DNA from 4 places in the Paenibacillus sp. FSL R7-0312 genome. Region 1 is predicted to be linked to each of the others. Evidence: predicted binding sites of a transcription regulator. Region 1 holds the regulator's gene; each other region holds the start of a gene.
What was found. The regulator Rex, encoded in region 1, represses fermentation and respiration genes when NADH is low (regulators of the CRP and FNR family bind a similar motif). The targets are predictions, from matches to a motif close to TTGTGAAATATTTCACAA.
Positions count from the first base shown of each region.

Region 2: a site for Rex is predicted at 3,063-3,080, ahead of MKX70_RS30050 (flavocytochrome c). Genes of this name have one in related genera too.
Region 3: a site for Rex is predicted at 1,937-1,954, ahead of MKX70_RS07800 (formate/nitrite transporter family protein). Genes of this name have one in related genera too.
Region 4: a site for Rex is predicted at 2,870-2,887, ahead of qoxA (cytochrome aa3 quinol oxidase subunit II). Genes of this name have one in related genera too.

Region 1 is NZ_JBBORE010000001.1:4,068,834-4,074,010, reverse strand. Features, by position in the region: gene MKX70_RS17810 (aminoglycoside adenylyltransferase domain-containing protein) at 1-150, opposite strand, end outside; gene MKX70_RS17805 (cell wall elongation regulator TseB-like domain-containing protein) at 439-960, opposite strand; gene MKX70_RS17800 (amidohydrolase) at 987-2,288, opposite strand; gene MKX70_RS17795 (redox-sensing transcriptional repressor Rex) at 2,275-2,928, opposite strand; gene dinG (ATP-dependent DNA helicase DinG) at 3,146-5,177, opposite strand, start outside.
Region 2 is NZ_JBBORE010000001.1:6,921,712-6,926,888, reverse strand. Features, by position in the region: gene MKX70_RS30070 (ABC transporter ATP-binding protein) at 1-703, shown strand, start outside; gene MKX70_RS30065 (energy-coupling factor transporter transmembrane component T family protein) at 690-1,523, shown strand; gene MKX70_RS30060 (PHP domain-containing protein) at 1,558-2,352, shown strand; gene MKX70_RS30055 (hypothetical protein) at 2,459-2,917, opposite strand; gene MKX70_RS30050 (flavocytochrome c) at 3,097-4,656, shown strand; gene MKX70_RS30045 (NAD(P)/FAD-dependent oxidoreductase) at 4,796-5,177, opposite strand, start outside.
Region 3 is NZ_JBBORE010000001.1:1,792,980-1,798,156, reverse strand. Features, by position in the region: gene MKX70_RS07805 (MFS transporter) at 1-440, opposite strand, end outside; gene MKX70_RS07800 (formate/nitrite transporter family protein) at 1,009-1,836, opposite strand; gene MKX70_RS07795 (FAD-dependent oxidoreductase) at 2,074-3,438, opposite strand; gene MKX70_RS07790 (formate--tetrahydrofolate ligase) at 3,804-5,177, opposite strand, start outside.
Region 4 is NZ_JBBORE010000001.1:194,744-199,920, reverse strand. Features, by position in the region: gene qoxB (cytochrome aa3 quinol oxidase subunit I) at 1-1,539, opposite strand, end outside; gene qoxA (cytochrome aa3 quinol oxidase subunit II) at 1,583-2,599, opposite strand; gene MKX70_RS00860 (polysaccharide deacetylase) at 3,104-4,243, shown strand; gene MKX70_RS00855 (TetR/AcrR family transcriptional regulator) at 4,421-5,038, opposite strand.

The DNA of each region.
Region 1 (5,177 bases):
GTGTATGACAATCAGCAGATCAATATCACTTTTATCCGGATGAAAGCAGCCCATCGCCAGCGAACCGTGCAGATAAATCCCGGACAAATTTGTCCCCAGCTCCTCTTTGAACAACGTTACCGCCTGATCTAAATAGGCTAGAATTTCCAACTTCGTGATCCTCCTGAATGTCAGTTATGGTTGAAGCAGATGCCGGGAATGAATACTTCCGATATGACAATCCGGTATGTATCATCGCATATACTGAGATGCTATCCAGCTGTCAAGCCATCGAAATGGATTCATCTATTCCTCCCCTATTATTAAGCCATAGCTCCAAGTAGGCTACAAGTCCAAGAATGGTTATAGATTGTTCTCTCCCTTGAAGAACCATTTAAAAAAGCGGGAGAACAGTTCAACTGTCCCCCCGCTCCTGCTGTAGTCCATTCTTGCTGCCGCTTACCGGTTGGGCAGGCTATACCCTTCACCGATGGCACTGCCGTCTGTGAAGCGATAGAAGCTGTAATAGAACCTGCCGTCCTTTTTGTAGAACAGCTGCCAGGCATATTCTCCGTTATACACTCCCGGCAGCAGCCGTTTAATCGTAATACCCGGAAGCTGGGCAGCTATAATATCACGGATCTGCGCCTCCGAAGTCCCTTTGCTGAGCTCCTCCGCATATAAATCATTTTCGCCTCCGGCTGGTTGGCCTTCCTTGGTAAAGCGGACCCAAACCATCAGCTTGGTTCCAGCATCATTTTTTCCGGTAAGCACCCAGTAAATCGCATTTTCATCCCAGACGGATTTCTGTGCTTTGGATACCTCAGTTAAGCCAGCCCGTGCTCTGGCAATCTCTTTGGCTTCACTCCGCTCGTTCCACTGATCCTTCATAATGTAGGCATAAAACTGGCTTAGTCCGAACAGAAGGAGCAGAACCAGGGAAATCCCCAGCGGAAGCCATTTTCTCCTCTTCTTCAACATGCAGCTTCCTTTCCAAATAACCTAAATTACCGTTTCAGCAGTCCTTCGAACGTTTCCTGCGCTTTGCGGCGGATAGCCTCTTCATCGAGTGTCAGACATTGTCCGTGCTTCACAACCTGTTTACCGTTGACCCAGACATGTTCCACATCCTTGGCACTAGCCGAATACACGGCATGGGACAAGAGGTCGGTATGCGGCAGCAAATGCGGCTGATCAATATCAATCGCAATGAAGTCAGCCTTCATCCCTGCTGCAAGCCGGCCTACCTGGTTCAGGAAAATCGAATGTGCACCATATTCTGTCGCCATGAGCAGCGCCTCAGGAGCAGGTACTGCCGTTGGATCACCGCTTACGCCTTTATGAATCAGCGCGGCCAGCCGCATTTCCTCAAACATATCAAGATTGTTGTTGCTTGCCGCGCCGTCCGTACCCAGGGATACCTTAACTCCTGCTCTAAGCAGCTCAGGAACACGGGCTACTCCGCTCGCCAGCTTCAGGTTGCTGCCGGGATTATGAGATACGCCAACATTATGGCGGGCCAGAATCTCAATCTCTTCATCGTTCAGATGAACACCGTGGGCGATCAGGGACGGCCGGGTGAACATTCCCAGCTTCTCCAGATGCGCGACCGGACGCAGGCCGTAATCGGCCACATTCTGCTCCACTTCATGGCGCGTTTCGGACATATGCGTGTGCATCGGCAGATCAAGATCATGTGCCGCCTGAACAAACTTCATGAAAAACTCCGGAGGACAGGTGTAAGGCGCATGGGGCGAGAGCATTGCAGTAATTCTGCCGTCAGCCTTGCCATGCCAGTTCCGGGCAAAAGCAATCGCCTCCGCCAGCTTGTGGTTCTGCACCTCTTCCGGACACAGGCCAATAACACCGCGCATAAGTACTGCACGGATGCCTGACTGCTCCGTAACCTCAGCAACCCGGTCCATATGATCATACATATCGAGGAAGGTCGTAGTGCCGCCCTTCAGCATCTCAAGAACGGATAGTGAGGTGCCCCAGTATACATCTTCACCGGTGAATTTCTCTTCCATCGGCCACATTTTTTCCTGCAGCCAAGCCTGCAGCACCATATCATCGCCGTAGCCGCGCAGCAGCGACATCGCCGCATGGCCGTGGGTGTTGACGAGACCCGGCATGAACAGCAGCCGGCTACCGTCAATAACCTCGGCATCCTCTTCAATTACAGGCTTCGCTTCACCTATGTAAGTAATCAGATCATTTTCGATGGTCATATAACCGCTCAGCACCGGCTTATCGCTGCCAGGAACCAGAAAACGGCCGTCTTTAATAATGGTTTTATTGCTGCTCATCTTCAGCTTCGTCCTTTCCGTCATGCAAATAATAAGCCAGACTCTGCAAATCCGTAGTGAAATCGGCGGCATGAATCCGGATATTGGATGGAGTCTTAAGAATTACAGGGGCAAAATTCAGGATCGCCTCAATGCCCGAATCCACCAGAATGTCAGCAACGTTCTGTGCTTCACTGTCCGGAACGGTAATAATCCCAATACGGATGCCCTGTGCACGGATGGTATCCCCCAGCTCACTCATCGGCTGGACAGTCAGCGAGTTGATCTGCTGGCCTACCTTAGGCTCATAAGCATCAAATACAGCTGTAATCTTCATCGTATCCTTCAAGTAGGCATTGTAATTCGACAAGGCGTGGCCGAGATTACCTGCACCTACCAGAGCTACATTAATCTGCTGGTCCAGCTTCAGAATATGCCGGATCTTCTCAATCAGATAAGAGACATCATAACCAATGCCCTTTCTGCCGAAATCACCAAAATAAGCCAGGTCCTTGCGGATCTGGGCGGGGTTGAGATCAAGCTTCTGTCCCAGCTCCTGAGAAGAAACTGTTGAGATTTCACGTTTTTGGAGATCGTTCAGGAAACGCAGGTACACTGGGAGTCTGCGAACAACGGCCTCTGATATTTTATCCGATTTCATGTTTTCTCCTCCTAAAGTTTTGATAGCATATGCTGCTTGATTCAACTTCACAAAACTTGCTTCGTAAGCATACGCTTAGTTTTGATAGCATAGCTTCACTGCTGTTAAGCCGGTTATAGGAACCGTGCTCCAGGCCTGCCCGTTTAGGCAGGAGCCGTGGAGCGCGGGACTTCAGAACAATAATTACTTATACATAATATCAGCCGGCGACGGATTATTAAACCCCGCCATCTTCAAGCCATTCTGCAATCCGCGGAACGATCTGATCCGTCAGCATATGCTCCATCTTGGGTCCGGGCAGCGAATACAGGAAATACTTCCCATAATAAGATTCGATTACCCTGGTATCATATACAATAACGATTCCGCGGTCCTGCGCGGTGCGGACCAACCGCCCGAAGCCTTGCTTGAAGCGGATTACGGCCTGCGGGACGGACAGCTTCATGAACGGATTCTTCTTCTGTGCCTGAAGCAGCTCAGACTTCGCTTCAGCCAGCGGATGATTGGGCGGCTGGAACGGCAGTCTGACAATAGCCAGACAGGTCAGAGCTTCCCCGGGAATGTCTACACCTTCCCAGAAGCTGCTCGTCCCCAGCAAGACTGACGCCGAGCTGTCCTGGAACCGACGGATCAGCTTGCTCCGGCTACCGCCTTCTACGCCTTGTCCAAGCACCGCGATATCCTGCGAAGTCAGGGCTTCTTTCAGCGGATCATAGACCTGGCGCAGCATCTTGTAGGAGGTGAACAGCACCAGCATCCGCCCGCGGGTAGCCACAGCAGTTTCTGCCAGAGAATGAACCAGTGTGTCCACAAAGCGGGCATCCCCAATGCTTCCCTTGACACTAGGGAAGTCACGTGGAATGACAAGCAGTGCCTGCTCACGGTATTTGAACGGTGACGGAAGCAGAGCTGTCTGTAGACGTCCCTGCTCTGCAGCCTCACCAAGACCGAGATTATCGATCATGAACTGGAATGACTTATCCACAGACAAGGTAGCCGATGTCAGGATGATACTCTTCTTCTTATCGAAGAACAGTTCCCTGAGCTGAGTGCTCACATCCACCGGAACGGCATACATCTGCAGCGACTTGCCGCGGTAATTGCCGCTCCCCTCCAGCCAGTACACGATATTCTCGTCATTCAGTCCCATAAAGAAACGGATCTGCTCCCGGATGGAGGCCAGGTCCTTGAACAACCCGCCGATATCCGTCACAAGACTGTCCGAAGAGGACTGACTGTCCGTATCACGCATCTCACTGAGCATTTTATCACCCTTGCGGATGATATCGCTCAAGCTGAGATGGAGTGTATTCTCCAGAGCGGCCAGCTCCTCCCACTCTTTGGGCTTCTTGCCCGGCTGCAGGCGTACGACCAGTTGGCCGGCTTCACCGGCTCCGGCATCGCTGCGTTCAGGCAGCAAGCCGAAGAGCTTGTCGCTGAGCGTATCCCAGGACTCCTTGACAGTAAGCAGATCCGGATAGATCCGGTCGATAACGCCGCTCCATTCCGAAGCCTGCTCACTGCCGGACGATTGCAGGGTCTGGCGCAAGGCCGGCAGCTGTCCGCTCCGGCTGTCCTTGTACAGACGGGTGAGCGTATGCGCCACGGTAAAATATTTCATCTGCATTCCGAGATGTTTGCCGGCAATGTCCTCCAGATGATGAGCCTCATCAATTACGAGATGCTCGTAAGCCGGAAGCAGCTGATGCCCGGCCTTAACATCTGCGAATAACTTGGAGTGGTTGGTCACCACCACATCGGAAATACCGGCTTCATGCTTGGCCCGGTGATAATAACATTTCCGGAACCATGGGCATGAGCGTCCCAGACAAGAGTCGGTATCACTGGCTACGGTCTCCCAGAAATCACCGCCGCGTCCGCTTAAGTTCAGCTCTTCATCATCGCCAGTCTCCGTCTGGGTCAGCCAGACCATCATCTGGGCGGCCGTAAGCGCTTCTTCCCTGGGACTTGTGAAGTCCCTTTTATTCATTCTATGTTCAAACTTGCGGAGACACAGATAGTGACCTCTCCCCTTAAAGATCGCTGCCTTGAACGGGAAGGGCACAACACTCGTCAAAAGAGGGATGTCGCGCTCACGCAGCTGATCCTGAAGATTGATCGTATGCGTGCTGACCATGACCTTCTGATTACTGCGCACACTGTGATATATGGCTGGAAGGAGATAGCCCAGCGATTTGCCGGTGCCGGTTCCTGCTTCAATCAGCAGATGCTTATCCTGATCAAGCGCC
Region 2 (5,177 bases), 2.9 Mb from region 1:
GAAATCATCCTTAATGAAACTGATTTCAGGTATTGCCAGACCCTCCTCAGGAACGGTTAATGTGAAAGGCATAGAAGTCAATGGTGTGCCGCCCGAGCGCCTGTCCGGTACGGTTGCTTATGTATTTCAGAATCCGGAGGATATGTTTATCGAGGATTCTGTACGCAAAGAAATCTCCTATTATCTGAAGGCCCGGAAGTTAGCGGATACAGACCGGAGAGTAGAAGAGATGCTCCAGGCGTTCCGGCTTAGTGAGCTCGCTGAGAGGGATGCCCGTCTGCTGAGCGGCGGTCAGCAGCGGCGGGTATCCCTGGCAATCGGTGCCGCTATCCGCCCTGCAGTTATGCTGCTTGACGAGCCCACCGCGAATCTGGATATTTCGACCAAGCAGGAAATGGTTAGCGTCCTTGAGACATTGCGGAGCCATGTGGAGACGGTGGTAATCGCCACTCATGATATGCAGCTTGTGTCTGAATGGGCCAGTAGAATTATTGTTATGCATCAGGGACAGATCATTGCTGACGGAACGAAGGATGAAATATTTGCTGACGGAATGCTCTTGAGGCGTGCCGGATTGGCAGAGACACAATTAATGAAGCTAAGCCGCATACTCGGCCTGCCGCGCATTTGCTGCAGCCTGGACGAGTTTGTGAGCCAAGTGGAGCTACAGAAGGAGGTGGCCGGAATCTATGGAGGCTGTTAAAAAAGCGCTGGACCGGATCTCTGTAGAACAGATCAAGCTGGAATTACTGGGGACCGCGTATAACAACAGCGCTACCTTTCTGGGCAGGCTTGACCCCCGGACACTGCTGTTATGGTATTTGTTTTTTGCCATCGTGCCCTGGTTTGTGCATAACCGGACAATCTTATTAGGAATGTTCGTGTTCATGGTCATAACAACTGTCCTGTCACGGGTTAGTCCGCTAATCATCTGTATCCTGTGTCTTGGCCTGACCGGACAGATCGGCTGGATGTTCGTGCTGACGCTTTTTTTCGGAGGGGGGAGTGAATCCCTGCTGCCAATGTTAACGCTGACGCTGAAGCTTTCTGTCATTTCACTGGCGAGCATCACTGTATTCTCCAGTCTGGATCCCGAACGGCTTAGTGACGGACTTTTATCCTTAGGCATACCTGATGCCTTTGCATTTAGTTTATCTTACGGTTATCGTATTCTGCCTACTTTGCTGGAAGAATTCCACCAGATATTGTTGTCCTTCAGACTCAGGGGGCAAAGACCGCATCGTCACGGGGTGTTCTACTGGAGAACAGTTGCGTATTATTTGCGGATTGTGGTGCTGGTCTTCTACCCGCTCATGCTCAATACAGCCAAACGGTCGCGAACCACGATTGAAGCACTGGAGACACGTGGATTCAGCTACGGTCTCAGCAATCCGAAGGTGAAGAAGATCAAGCTGTCCTATTTGCGGATGAAGAGGCCGGACTGGGCTTTTTTATCCGGTTCAACGATTTACATTATACTGCTGTTCTGGTTTGGAACCCTGTACCCTGAGCTGGTGTATTAACCTAATCTGCAAACTTAAAAGGAGCCTAACCTATATGAATATTGATCTGCACACACACGGAAAATTGTCTAAGAAATCAGCATTTTCCCCGGCGTATTTCGCAGAAATGATGTCGGAAGCTAAAGTGAACGGACTGCAGGCAGCCGCTTTGACAGAGCATTTTAATACTTCTAATTTCTTCGCAATGTACGAGGCACTGGATCAGATGTATCCGTATAACGGACATTACTATGATGTGGACGGGCTGAAGCTGTTTCCGGGAATGGAAGTGGATATTGCCGAGACAGGCCACATCTTGCTGATCGGGCTTAAGGAGAATGTTCTTGCTGTCCGTTCTTTGCTGGAAGATTACACTGCTCAGTGTAGCTTTATTCCTTTCAAAAGACTGCTGGATCTGGCGGATGAATTCAATCTGTGGAAAATAGGGGCCCATCCGTTCCGCACCTCTACTCCACTTCATCATTTAGACCTTCAGCTGCTTAAGCGGCTGGATGCGTTTGATTTCAATGCTAAAGATATTTACGTGCAGGGGGCTGAAGCCTACAAGAACCTGATTACGCCATTTGCAGAGAAGATTGGCGTTCCTGTGGTTGCCGGCAGTGACAGTCATCAATGCCTGCAGTATGGCAGCGTAATAAACCGGCTACATGTATCCTGCTCTACAGTTGAGGAATTGAAGGAGGCTATTAAGCAGGGGGACTATGAGATGGAGCTTTCACCGTGTCTCCATACCAAGGTGAAGGCTTCGGTCATGATGAAGAAGCTGCTGAAGCAGCTTGCCGGCGAAGTGCCTTCCAGGGATGAAGCGGAGATTGGCTATCTGGCTTAAAGCGGCCCTAAAATATTATGAAGTCATGTCCGGACTCCTCCGGCCATGACTTCATAGGTAATGTCTTCTATGCTTCCGGGGATGATTTACGCTACGCCTTGCGGTTTTAAGCAAAAGCCAGCTTCAATGCCTGCGGATGGAAGGAACCCATAATTTTATAAGCTTTCAAATGCGGATTGTTCATATCATTATCGTAAATTATCATATGCTGCCCGCCTTTGAGAATGATATCAAACCGCTGCTTCCGGTCAGCCTGTACGATGGTAATATAATAGCTGTATTTGTTGTCTGTGCTTACATTCCGCGCTGATTTCATTAACCGGACGTCGGCGAAATCATCACATATTTGTTTGATGGCCTCAGGCTCCGTAACCACAATATCCTTCTGTTCACCGGGAACAGAGGACAGACGGGTGATTTCAAGGGAGGCGATATCCTCCAGCCGGATGGTTCTGGACACCACTTTGTTGAAGGAAGTGTAACGGTTTGCTGTATAGGTCATTAGAGAAACACCAGCTGCGGTCAGGATGGCGCCGGTAAGCACATATTTTTTGCTTTTGTCCATGGTTCAGTTCCTCCTACTCATACGAATGTGTAAGTCCCAATTATAAAACTATAAACTTCCGTACGCAAATTCACTTACTTTAGTTACTTAATGATTTCTTTAATTACGTAAGCTTCCAAGGACAGCCCTTTTGCCGCTATGCTAATTGTGAAAATATGCACAAGGGGGCAAGCATTACTATGAAAAAGAGATTTGCAGCGACTCTTATACTCGTTCTTTCCGTTATGCTGGTTATCGCAGGCTGCGGTAACAACAATGCGGGCGGCAGTGTCAATGAGAGCAAGGGTAAGAACAGCGCAACCACAGAGCCTGCAGCAACCACTGCACCTAAAGAGACAGCCGAAGCCGTATCGGGAGCATCCGAAGCGAGCTATACACCGTACGATCAGTTAAAAGATAAATATGATATCATCATTGTCGGCGCAGGCGGTGCCGGAATGTCGGCAGCGCTGGAAGCCAAGGCTAACGGCATGAACCCGGTTATTCTCGAGAAAATGCCGGTTGCCGGCGGTAATACTACCAAATCCTCTTCGGGTATGAACGCTTCGCATACGAAGTTCCAGAAGGAGCAGGGCATCGAGGACACCAATGATCTGTTCTATGAAGAGACGCTAAAAGGCGGTCACGACACGAATAACAAGGAATTGCTCCGTTTCTTCGTGGATAATTCCGCAAGTGCCATTGACTGGCTGGATTCAATTGGAATCCGTTTGAACAATATTACGATTACCGGCGGAATGAAAGAGAAGCGTACCCACCGTCCCGAAGACGGTTCAGCAGTCGGTCAATATCTGGTTGCAGGACTCGTAAGAAATGTACAAGAGCAAGGGATTCCATTGTTCGTTAATGCGGACGTGAAGGAACTTACAGTGCAAGATGGCAAGGTGAACGGTGTCAAGGTGCTGTTTAACCAGGCCGATGAGAAATTGATTACTGGAGCAGCAGTTATTGTTACAACCGGCGGTTTCGGTGCGAACAAGGAATTGATCTCCGAGGTTAGACCTGATCTGGAAGGATTAGTAACCACGAATCAGATCGGCAGCACCGGCGACGGCATCAAGATGATTGAGAAGGTTGGCGGCACAACGGTGGATATGGATCAGATCCAGGTTCACCCGACAGTACAGCAGGAGAAATCCTACCTGATCGGTGAAGCTGTGCGGGGCGAAGGCGCAATCCTTGTCTCAAGCACCGGCAAACGTTTCGGTAATGAAATGGATACCCGCGATAAAGTGACGGCTTCCATCAATAAGCTTCCAGAGAAATCCGCTTATCTGGTATTTGATTCCGGTGTGAAGTCCCGTGTCAAAGCGGTGGACCAGTACATCAAGATGGGTGTTGTCAAAACAGCGGATACCACCCGGGCGCTGGCAGAACAAATGAATGTTCCGGCAGATCAGCTGAAAACGACCATAGATACCTGGAACAGCGCAGTGAAGAATAAGTCGGATGCGGAATTCGGCAGAACTACAGGTATGGACAATGATCTATCCGGCGCACCGTACTATGCGATTCAAATCGGCCCGGGAATTCACTACACCATGGGCGGTGTGGTGATTAACACCAATACAGAGGTCTTGAACAAAGACGGCAAAGCGATCACTGGACTTTTTGCAGCAGGCGAGGTAGTCGGCGGATTACACGGCCAGAACCGGATCGGCGGGAACTCTGTAGCCGAGATCATTATTTTCGGACGCCAGGCAGGGATCAAATCTGCTGAATTTGTAAAAGCGCAATAAGCTATTATTCCATATTATCGGGTTTATCATAAAAAGGGATGCTCCGCAGCCATCAGGCTCGCGGACATCCCTTTTTGCATGTGCCTTTTGCTGCTCCCGCCGGAAGCAGCAAGGCTCCCTTAGCTATGCTCTATGCTGGTTACGCCTGGATTGCCGGGGACGGCGAAGGCTTCGCTGTACGGGTTAGTGAAAACAGCTCCAGCTCGGGGCGTACCTTGCCGGCAAGAGTATCTGAGAGAAGTTCGGCCGCGATCATGCTGTAGACGGTTCCATTGCCCCCGTAGCCTTCAATGAAATAGCAGTGCGGGTACTCCGGATGCGGCCCTATATAAGGCAATCCGTCACGGGTGGAGCCGAAGACCGCTCCCCAGGAATATTCGGCTTCTATTCCCTGAAGCTCCGGGAACAGGGCGACAAGCTCCTCCAGCAGTCGCTGGCTCTGGGAGAGCACACGAACATCGCGGCGCTCCGGACTGGTGAGCTGCTCATCCTTGCCTCCGGCAATGATCCGGCCGTCCGGA
Region 3 (5,177 bases), 2.3 Mb from region 1:
ACCCCGATATTGTTCGAGACATAGACGATATTGAACAGCTCTCCGCGCTGCTCCGCGAACCGGAAGCCGATAAAGGCCTGAATAGCCGGGAGAGACAGGGAGTTGAACAAACCCATCAGGCCCATAACTATAATGAATATACTCCAGCTGCCGCTTGCCCACGGAAGAGCAAACAGGGTCAGCGCGTTCATGGCCAGTGCTCCGACAATCAGGCGGTTTACCCCTACCTTGTGATACAAAGATCCGCCCAGCAATTGCCCGGCAATCCCCCCGAGGGATTGGACCAGCAGAACAATTCCCGCATCTTTCATACTGCGTCCCAGCTCATCAAATACATACATCGTAACCAGCGGCCACATCAGCGCGCTGCCGGTTGCATTAATGAGACTGGCAATCAAGAATACTTTGACTTCCTTCGGATAGGCCTGCAAAAATCTCATAACTTGTCTTTCATCCCCTGTAACATAGGTGTCATTAATCCATCCAGTATCATCTGAAAACAGGAGGAAGGGCAAGTTCCTGCGTTAATGCTTTATCGCATAGCATCAATGAATTCACTGTCGCGAAATTCCCAATCACTTCACGCTTGAAGTGCTGTTTATATTCTATAACCTCATCTTCTGCACGTAAAGAAAATAGGTGGATATGACCTGATTCGTTCCCCGCAGGCCGGGGTAATAGTGCATATGAAACACTCCCTATTTATTCGCCGTGAATCCGATTTCGTTCCCCCGAGTCGGATATGCACGGCGAATTTTGTTTTGCCCTGAAGTTATTCCAGGGCAGAGTCCGGGGTTACAAGTAGAAACGGCTAAGCCGTCCTTAAGAGGACGGTATCCGTTTCAGCGAGAAATAGAAGGATAAGTTATCGTGTGAAACATATAAATTCTTATATTTACAAAAAAACACTTCCTGTCTCTCTGCGATTCCCATAAACAGGATGCCGAGAAACCAGGAAGTGCTTGGGCCAAACTATTGAAATGCCGGTCATCACCGGGGGATTATGAATTATGCGTGTTTCTTCACACCTGCAGCGGAGATTCCTTCAACAGCCGTTACAGCTGCCGGCTCCTTACGCAGGTAAGCCATCCAGTAAGCCGCTGCGACGAAGATTGCGCCGCCCGTAAGATTGCCCAGCCATACCGGGGCAAAGTTGGCGAAATACTGCGCCCAAGTGAAATGTCCTTCGAAGATGGCAGCAGGGATAAGGAACATGTTAGCTACAACGTGCTGGAAGCCGATGGCTACAAACGCCATTGTCGGGAACCAGATACCGAGGATTTTGCCGCTGAAATTATCTGCTCCATAGGAGAGCCACACGGCCAGCGCCACGAGCCAGTTACAGCCGATCCCGGAGATAAAGGCCTGCAGGAAGGTCGCATCGATCTTATGCTCAGCCATACTTACCAGCTTCTCCAGATACACCCCGTCCGATGTAAGGCCAACGACATGACCGAAGAAATAAGCAACGAACAAGGCACCTGCCAGGTTGCTGAGTGTAATCAGCACCAGGTTCTTAATCACTTCCCAGAACGAAATCTTCTTCGCAATAAAAGCAAGCGGCACCGCCATCATGTTGCCTGTCAGCAGCTCGCCTCCGGCAAGCAGCACCAGTATAAGCCCTACCGGGAATACCGCAGCTCCGATGAAGTTAGCGATAGACCCCCACTCGGCAGGCGCACCGGCAATGACACGAATATCCAGCAAAAATCCGAGCGCGATAAACGCTCCTCCCAGGAAACCGAGAATAAGTACAGTGCTGAGCGGATTGTGCGCTTTCTTGACTCCGTTCTCTACCGTTACTTCGGCGATCCCCTGCGGTTTGTTATAAGCCATGATTCCTATCCCCTTCTATTTACTTAAAATTTGTTCCTTTATGCCATTGTAACGTGATCACAATCACATTAACGTGATAAAAATCACTCTCGGAAAACCTAAGTGAAAGTTTTCACTGACATGTCAAATTTACCATAAAAGCTTAGGCGGCGGAATATTTTTCTCGTTCGGACCCGGAATTAATAGTTATAACCACAAAAAAAGGAGCCCTTAACGGGCCCCGCAATATCATGGGGTTTAGACGTGTACTGGTTCTTTAACGGCAACTGTCTTGGGCAGTGCCTGAAGTCCTGCAGTGTTCAGGAAGTTCCAAGGCTTGTTGTAGTGCGGCTGGAAGAAGAAATCAATGAAGGCCAGCTGGTCCACGGTCATTTTATTCTGAATACAAACCGATATGGTATTGATCGACTGCGTCAGATCCATCTTGGACATAATCTGTGCCCCAAGAATGCGGCGGGTCGCACGTTCGAATACGACTTTTACCTGAACCTGCTCGAATGTCGGCATAAACTCCGGACGGTAGTTGTCAATCAGCATTACACTTTCAGCATCCATACCCTCGGCTTTGGCGGCATCCTCGGTAAGTCCGGTACCGGCAATATTGTCTTCATAAATCTTGATGCCTGATGTTCCCTGCGTGCCCATATAAGGAATCGTGTTCGAGACCAGATTGCGTGCTACCAGGGTCCCCATGCGTACAGCGTTCGTGGCGAGCGGAATATAAGCATGTTTGCCGGTCGGGTTGTAATGAATCGCACAGCTGTCACCAGCGGCATATACATCCGGCAGGCTGGTCTGCATGTAATCGTTGACCATAATCGCGCCGTTCGGAAGCATATCGACTTGACCCTTGAGCAGCTCTGTATTCGGACGGAAGCCGATGCAGAGAATGACCAGATCGGTTTCATGCTCTCCCTTGCTTGTAATGACCTTAGTCACTTTGCCGTTCTCTCCGGCGAATGCTGCAACCTTTTCTCCAAGCGCAAGCTTGATGCCGTGCTCTTCAAGAGATTGTTGAATCGGAGCCGTAAATTCCTCATCCAGATATTTGCTCAGAATGCGGTCTTCCCCGTCGATCAGGGTAACTTCCTTGCCGTTCATCTGAAAAGCTTCAACCAGCTCAACGCCGATATAACCGGCTCCGACTACAGTAATTCTTTTCACCTTCTGTGCTTGTTCAATAATGGTGTTGGAGTGATTATAATTCTTCGAGAGCAGAATCCCCTCCAGCTCTATACCTTCCAGCTTAGGCACAATCGGCCATGAGCCTGTTGTCATAATCAGCTTGTCGTACGTATCTTCAAATTCTTCGCCTGTAGCGAGGTTGCGGGCCGTCAAGGTTTTGCGGGCGGTATCCACATTCGTCACTTCATGGCGCATCTTCGTTTGCACACCCAGTGCTGCAAGCTGTTCCGGGGAAGAATAGAACAATCCCTGCGGGTCCTTGACGACTCCCCCTACGTAAAGCGCAATGCCGCAAGACAAGAACGATATGTTATCATTGCGCTCATAAACCGTAATCTGGGCATCCGGGTACAGCTGTGCGGTATTAACAATTGCGGCGGTTCCGGCGTGTGTACATCCAATGACTGCTACTTTCATGATTTCTTCCTCCTCCAATTTACAAGCCTGTTTCTCTGTTTTTGTGATTAATTTCACTTTATATACTGATTATATTGTGATATTTATCACATTACAAGCACTTTTGTGAATTTTCTCACATTGTTCACAATTTCAATTTTTAATTATCTGCACGGGTTTTCTTTTCGTCTTGCATTAGTTTTCCCCGCCAGTAGAACATTATGTCTGTCAGCAGCAGGAAGCAGCAGGAAGCAGCGTTACGGTGCGGAACTGTATACATTCAAATCTGTGTAGCAAAAAAAGCCCCACTTCACCGCAACCTTCTGCGGAACAAGTGAGGCTCTATCTAATGGATGGCTGCCGCCTGTCTGCGGCCAAAAAACCTTTTATTCCAAACCGGAAATCACACCATCTTCATCAACCAGGAGACCTTCTGCGGCCGGTTTGGCGGGAAGTCCCGGCATTGTGACAATGTTCCCTGTGATGACTACAGCAAATCCTGCGCCAAGGGACAGCGTAATATCCCGGACACCCATGGTGAAGCCTTCCGGTGCTCCAAGCAGCCTCGGCTGATCAGAGAAGGAATATGGCGTTTTGGCCATACAGACCTGAAGCTGGTGCAGGCCCAGCCTGTCAATCACAGCCAGACTGCGTTTGGCTGCCGGAGAGAAGGCCACTTCTGCGCCATGGTAGATTTCGGTGACGATTTTATTGATTTTGGACGGGATATCCAGGTTGTCTTCATACAGCGGCGCGAACTTTACGGCCTCTTCCCGGTCCAGCAGCTTCTTCAGCTCCTGCGCCAGTTCCTGCCCGCCTGCGCTTCCCTCGGCCCATACCTTGGAGATAGCCGCAGGCACACCCAGCCGGCGGCAGGCCTCCAGCACATCGTTAATCTCCGCCGGGGCATCTCCTTCAAAGTGATTGAGGGCAACGAGAACAGGCACACCGAATTTGCCAAGATTCTCAATATGGCGCTCCATATTGGACAATCCGGAGAGCAGCGCCGCCCGGTTGCCGGCATACAGCTCTTCCTTGCGGACGCCTCCGTTATATTTCAGTGATTTCACTGTAACTACCAGCACTGCGGCAGAAGGGGTCAGGCCGGCCTGGCGGCATTTAATATCCATGAACTTCTCGGCACCAAGATCTGCGCCAAAGCCCGCTTCAGTCACTACCACGTCTCCGAGCTTCAGGGCATAGCGGGTTCCGATTACACTGCTGCAGCCGTGGGCAATATTAGCGAAGGGTCCGCCATGTACAATCACGGGCGTGCCTTCAAGCGTCTGCACCAGATTAGGCTTGACCGCTTCCTTGAGCAGTGCAGTCATCGCCTCTACAGCTCCTATATCCTTGGCGGTTATTGGCTGTCCCAGCGTATCATAACCGATCAGCATCCGGCTCAGCCGTGTTTTGAGATCCGCGAGGTCATTGCAGAGACACAGCACAGCCATAATCTCTGAAGCCGTCGTGATCTGGAAGCCGCTCTCCCGCACCGTCCCGTTGCCATCGCCAAGACCGGTCACAATATTCCGCAGGCTGCGGTCATTCATATCCATCACACGTTTCCATACCATCCGCTGCGGGTCCAGGTTCAAGGCGTTGCCCTGAAAAATATGATTATCGATCATCGCGGAGAGCAGGTTATGCGCGGAGGTCACCGCATGGATATCCCCGGTGAAATGCAGATTAATCTCGTCTGCCGGAACAATCTGCGCCTTGCCTCCGCCGGTTGCGCCGCCCTTCATGCCCAGGCAGGG
Region 4 (5,177 bases), 3.9 Mb from region 1:
CCAGTAAATATTGTAGACCAGCAGCAGGAATCCGATAGCCAGGCCGACTGCCCCTACGAAGGACAGCATATTAAGCGGACCAAAGCCTGACTCCTCGGAATAGGTATACGTCCGGCGTGTCATTCCCATCAGACCCAGGAAGAACAGCGGGAAGAAGGTTACGTTGAAGGAAATCACGATCCACCAGAAGGAATGCTTACCGAGCCGTTCGTTCAGGCGGAAACCGAACACTTTAGGGAACCAGTAATGGAATCCGGCGATGACGGCGAACACGGCACCCGGAATGAGCACATAGTGGAAATGCGCCACAAGGAACATCGTGTTGTGATACTGGTAATCGGCACTGGCCATTGCGAGCATGACACCCGTTACCCCGCCGATGGTGAAAATCGGAATAAAGGCGAGCGTATACAGCATTGGCGTTGTGAAGGTAATCCTGCCTTTTCGCAGGGTGAACAGCCAGTTGAATATTTTAACCCCTGTAGGTACGGCAATGGCCATTGTGGTAATCGAGAAGAAGCTGTTGACCATGGCGCCTTGACCCATCGTATAGAAATGGTGAGCCCATACGAGGAAGGACAGGAGCGAGATAATCAGCATACTGAATACCATGGAGGTATATCCGTACAGGTTCTTTTTGGAGAAGGTCGCAATAATTTCGCTATAAATACCGAAGGCCGGCAGAATAACGATATAGACCTCCGGATGACCCCATACCCAGAACAGATTGGCCCAGAGCATATCCATCCCGCCGTTGGCCATCGTGAAGAACTGGGAGCCGAACAGGCGGTCGAACATCATCAGCGCAAGCGCAACAGTAAGTACCGGGAAGGCGAAGACGATAATGACGTTGGTGATGAGTACGGACCAGGTGAACATCGGCATCTTCATCAGCTTCATGCCCGGTGCACGCATTTTGAGAATCGTTACAATAAAGTTGACCCCTGTAATCAGCGTCCCGATACCGGAAATCTGCAGGGCCAGGGAGTAGTAGTTGTTACCGACTGTCGGGCTGAATTCAAGACTTGCCAGCGGGAAGTAGGCTGACCATCCGGCATCCGGCGATCCGCCGATAACGAAGGAAATGTTCAGCAGCATGGCCCCCATGAAGAAGAGCCAGAAGCTGACGGCGTTAAGCCGCGGGAACGCGACGTCACGCGCGCCGATCTGCAGCGGTATGATCACATTCATCAGACCGATGATGAACGGCATGGCCATGAACAGGATCATGATTAGACCATGCGTGGTAAATACCTCATTGTAATGCTGCGCATCGAGGAATTTCATTTCCGGCGCGGCCGTCTGCAGACGCATCATCATCGCGTCCACACCGCCGCGGAACAGCATGAGCAGCGCCGCGAGGATATACATGACACCGATTTTTTTGTGATCTACAGTAGTAAGCCATTCACGCCAGAGGTATCCCCATTTCTTGAAATAGGTAAGCCCGACGAGAATCCCGATGGTGGCAAGTGCGATGCTGACCATGGCTCCGTATATCAAGGGTTCGCCGTGAACCTTAAATTTGTCTAAATCCATTAGGGTGGCTCCTTTCAGTGTGTTACGTTAAGCTCTTGCAGAGCTAGTTGCCTTCATGAGTCTCGGCATCTACGGGTGAGCTTGGCAGCGGCTGTTCGACTTCCGGATCAGGTTCGCTGTCAAATTCGGTTCCGCTGGACGGCACAGGAGAAGGATGGATTTCTTTGTTATCCTGATGCTCCTCACTGCCGTTGTCCATGTCCATTTCACTTCCGTTACCACTCATGTGTTCACTGTGGTCTCCAGGGGGAGGACTGAACTCTAAGTGGGTCGAGGAATAGGTTTTACGTCCGAGGAAGTCCGTGGCGAGCAGGCCTTTGAATTCATCCTCTGTAAGCTCTGGCGCGGTTTCCTTGACGTCATTCACCCATTCGTCGTAATCCTTGCTGCTCATAACAAGCGCTTCAAATTCCATGTGGGCAAAGCCTTTACCGCTGAAGTTGGCATTCTTTCCAATATAAGAGCCTTCGGTATCAGCTGACAGGTGAAGCGTGGTGAGCATGTCACTCATGGCGTACTTTTGTCCGGCAAGCTGTGGAATCCATAGGCTGGTAATGGTGCCGAATGAGTACATTCTGAATTCAACTGCACGATGCACAGGCATATTCACGTAGTTAACCGTTTCAATGCCTTCCTCCGGATAGCTGAAATGCCATTTCCAGTTGGAGGATGAAGCGTAAATGACCAGCGGTGTCTGATCTTTATAGTCCGCGGCCACGTTCTCGACTTCGGTAGTTGTCTTGACGGTTACAACTGACAGGAAGGCGACGATAATGATCGGGATAATAATCCAGATCGCTTCAAGTACCTTGTTGCCCTCCTCGTGTTCAGGAATGTAACCCTCGTTACTCTTCTTCGCCCGGTACTTAACCAGTACAAAGATATATAAGATGTAGACAACTGCCAGAACACCAAGCATTACAACAATGGAGAGAATGATGGTATCCGATAACGTCCTTGCAGACGGCCCCTTCGGGTTCAGAACAGCGATCGAGCTGCATCCCGGCAGGAGAAGGATCAGGCTTAGAAACAAAGCGTATAACGGTCCCTTTTTTTTCATATAGAACTCCTTCCTTCAATACTACTTTTCATTCGCCGTTCATTAAACGGGCGTACTACTTAACCTGTATCTATAGTAAGAATTACTTACCCATAATGCAAAATACATATTTTGTATAAATAGATAAAAAAGTCCTTAAAAATGGCGAACAAGTTAAATATGTGTGATCAAATTGTTACAACTACTTAAGGGTATGATAAAGATCACTGTAGCGGCGCAGTTTAAGCTAATTTTAAGGTTGTTCAAACTTTGTTCAAGATTGCATATTTGTTATTAATATTGTCACAATTATTTTGGGTCAAAAACACGTGAGTGAACCGCTTATGGCCTGCTGTGACAGCATTCGATGAGAATTGTCGTATTTCAGAAAAAAAGCTGAATATTCATTTTATCATTGCAAAAAGGGTGACAATATTTTAGCTTGCGGTTACAATCTCTCAAATTACGTTATATCTATGTGTGATAAAGTAATAGACAAATATACATAGATTGGAGATTGCTGCTGTGCCCATTAAAAAAATAATGCTGTTATTCCTCTCTTTATTCCTGGTTACGGGTCTTGTACAGATCCCTGCTAACGCTGAAGGTAAGACTAATGTACTGAAGCTCGGGATCAACGATAAATTGAGCGGTATAGAAGCCGTGTCTGTAAAAGGCACTTATTATGTCCCGCTGCGTGCTCTGGCCGATGAATTAAAATGGACGCTTACCGGTCTAACCGACGGAGTTCTGGTGTCGGGCGGCTCCGGGTCGCTGACTTTGCAGGGCGATGCCGGCGCTGTGCTCAAAGATGGTACAGTGGTGCCTGTGAGCACTTTTTTGCAGGACGGTAAACTTATGGTTCCGCTGAAAGTAAGCGGGTATCTTGGGTATATCATATCCTTTGCGGGGGATAAATATTTACTCCGGGTGAAGGACGGCTCAGCCGGACTTACAGATGAAGCCTATGTCACCAAGTATGCAGCTGAACTGAAACCTGTGGAGACAGCCCCGGCGGAGCCTGAACCATCCGCTGAACCCGGCAAGCCGGGACAAACCGTGTATCTTACTTTTGATGACGGGCCGTCGGCGACGACTTCCCAACTGCTGGATATCTTAAGTAAGTATGAGGTGCAGGCAACCTTCTTCATGCTGGGAAATAACATGAGCAAATATCCTAACCAGGTGAAGCGGATTGTGAAGGAAGACTACGGCCTGGGGCTTCATGGCATGACACACCGTAAGGAGAAATTCTACGCTTCCCCGGCTGCGGCGCTTGCGGAAATGTCGGGTGACAATGCTGTCCTCAAGAAACTGACGGGCGCTACTACATCGCTAATCCGGCCGCCTTATGGCAGCAAGCCCTATTTCACCAAGTCTTTCCGGGATAAGGTGCTTGGACAAGGCTATCATCTCTGGGACTGGAATGTGGACTCGAATGACTGGAGATACAAAGAGGACAGTGACAAGATCTACAATACAGTAATGGGGCAGGTTCGCACGCTGAAGAAGTCGAAGACGAATCCGGTTATTCTAATGCATGATCAGAAGGCCACCCTCAAGGTGCTGCCGCGTCTGCTAGAAGCGCTTAAGAAGGAAGGCTACACCTTCCAAGTCATTACGAAAGATATGGAGCCGGTGAATTTCTGGAAGGATAAACGGTGATCCGAAGGGTTTGAATGCAAAAGAGCAAGCTGCGGGAGTTTCCGCCGGCTTGCTCTTTTTTGCGGCTTGTACCGGGAAATTTGGACAAACCTTTGTGAGAAGTAAAGTACAACAATGCAGGTTTGCACCGGCTGAATCAGCGGGCAGAGATGTGTTAGCACGAGAGTAACGATGGCGCTACTTGTACAGATAATGGACAATCATATTGACCAGCTCCGACTTCAACCGGTCCACGGCGATCCGCTGCGGGGAGAAGGAGATGACATCGACGATGGCGCTCACCGCTTCGAACACAATCACGGAAGCTGCCTCCACGTCTTCAGTCTTCAATTCATCCTGACCCATTTGCAGGTACTTAAGCGTTCTGAGCCGGCCTGTTTCATACTGGGCATCCATCAGCTGCTTGATGACCTCATCACTGTGGTACATGATGCTCAGATCTTTATGATATCCGATAAACGCCTTATGCGAGAGCAGAAGGGTGTCTATCAGATGCAGAATCAGCTCGGAGCGGCCGATCGTTTCGAAATTAATCTCTGACATTGAAGCATCAATCCTGGCTAGAAGGTCATCGCCGTACATATGGAGAACGTCGATGAATATGGCTCTTTTATCAATAAAATAGGAATAGAAGCTGCCTGTGGATACCCCGGCCGCCGCAGCGATTTCCTTGGTATTGGTCTGATGAAAGCCCTTGTCCGAGAATAGCTTCATTGCCGCCTTGATAATGGCTTCCTTAGTTCTGATACTGCGCTCCTGCTGCGGAGTTCTAACCTTGTCCTCGATTTCACCCATGTCTTAAGGTCCCCCTTATAGTACAAATTCTAGAGGAGCAGTTTTGAGCTGTCAATAAAAGTTGAACCAGGGTTCATTTTTTGTGATTGACAAATGTGAACTTTGGTTCATATAATGCGAATATGAACTTTATTTCATA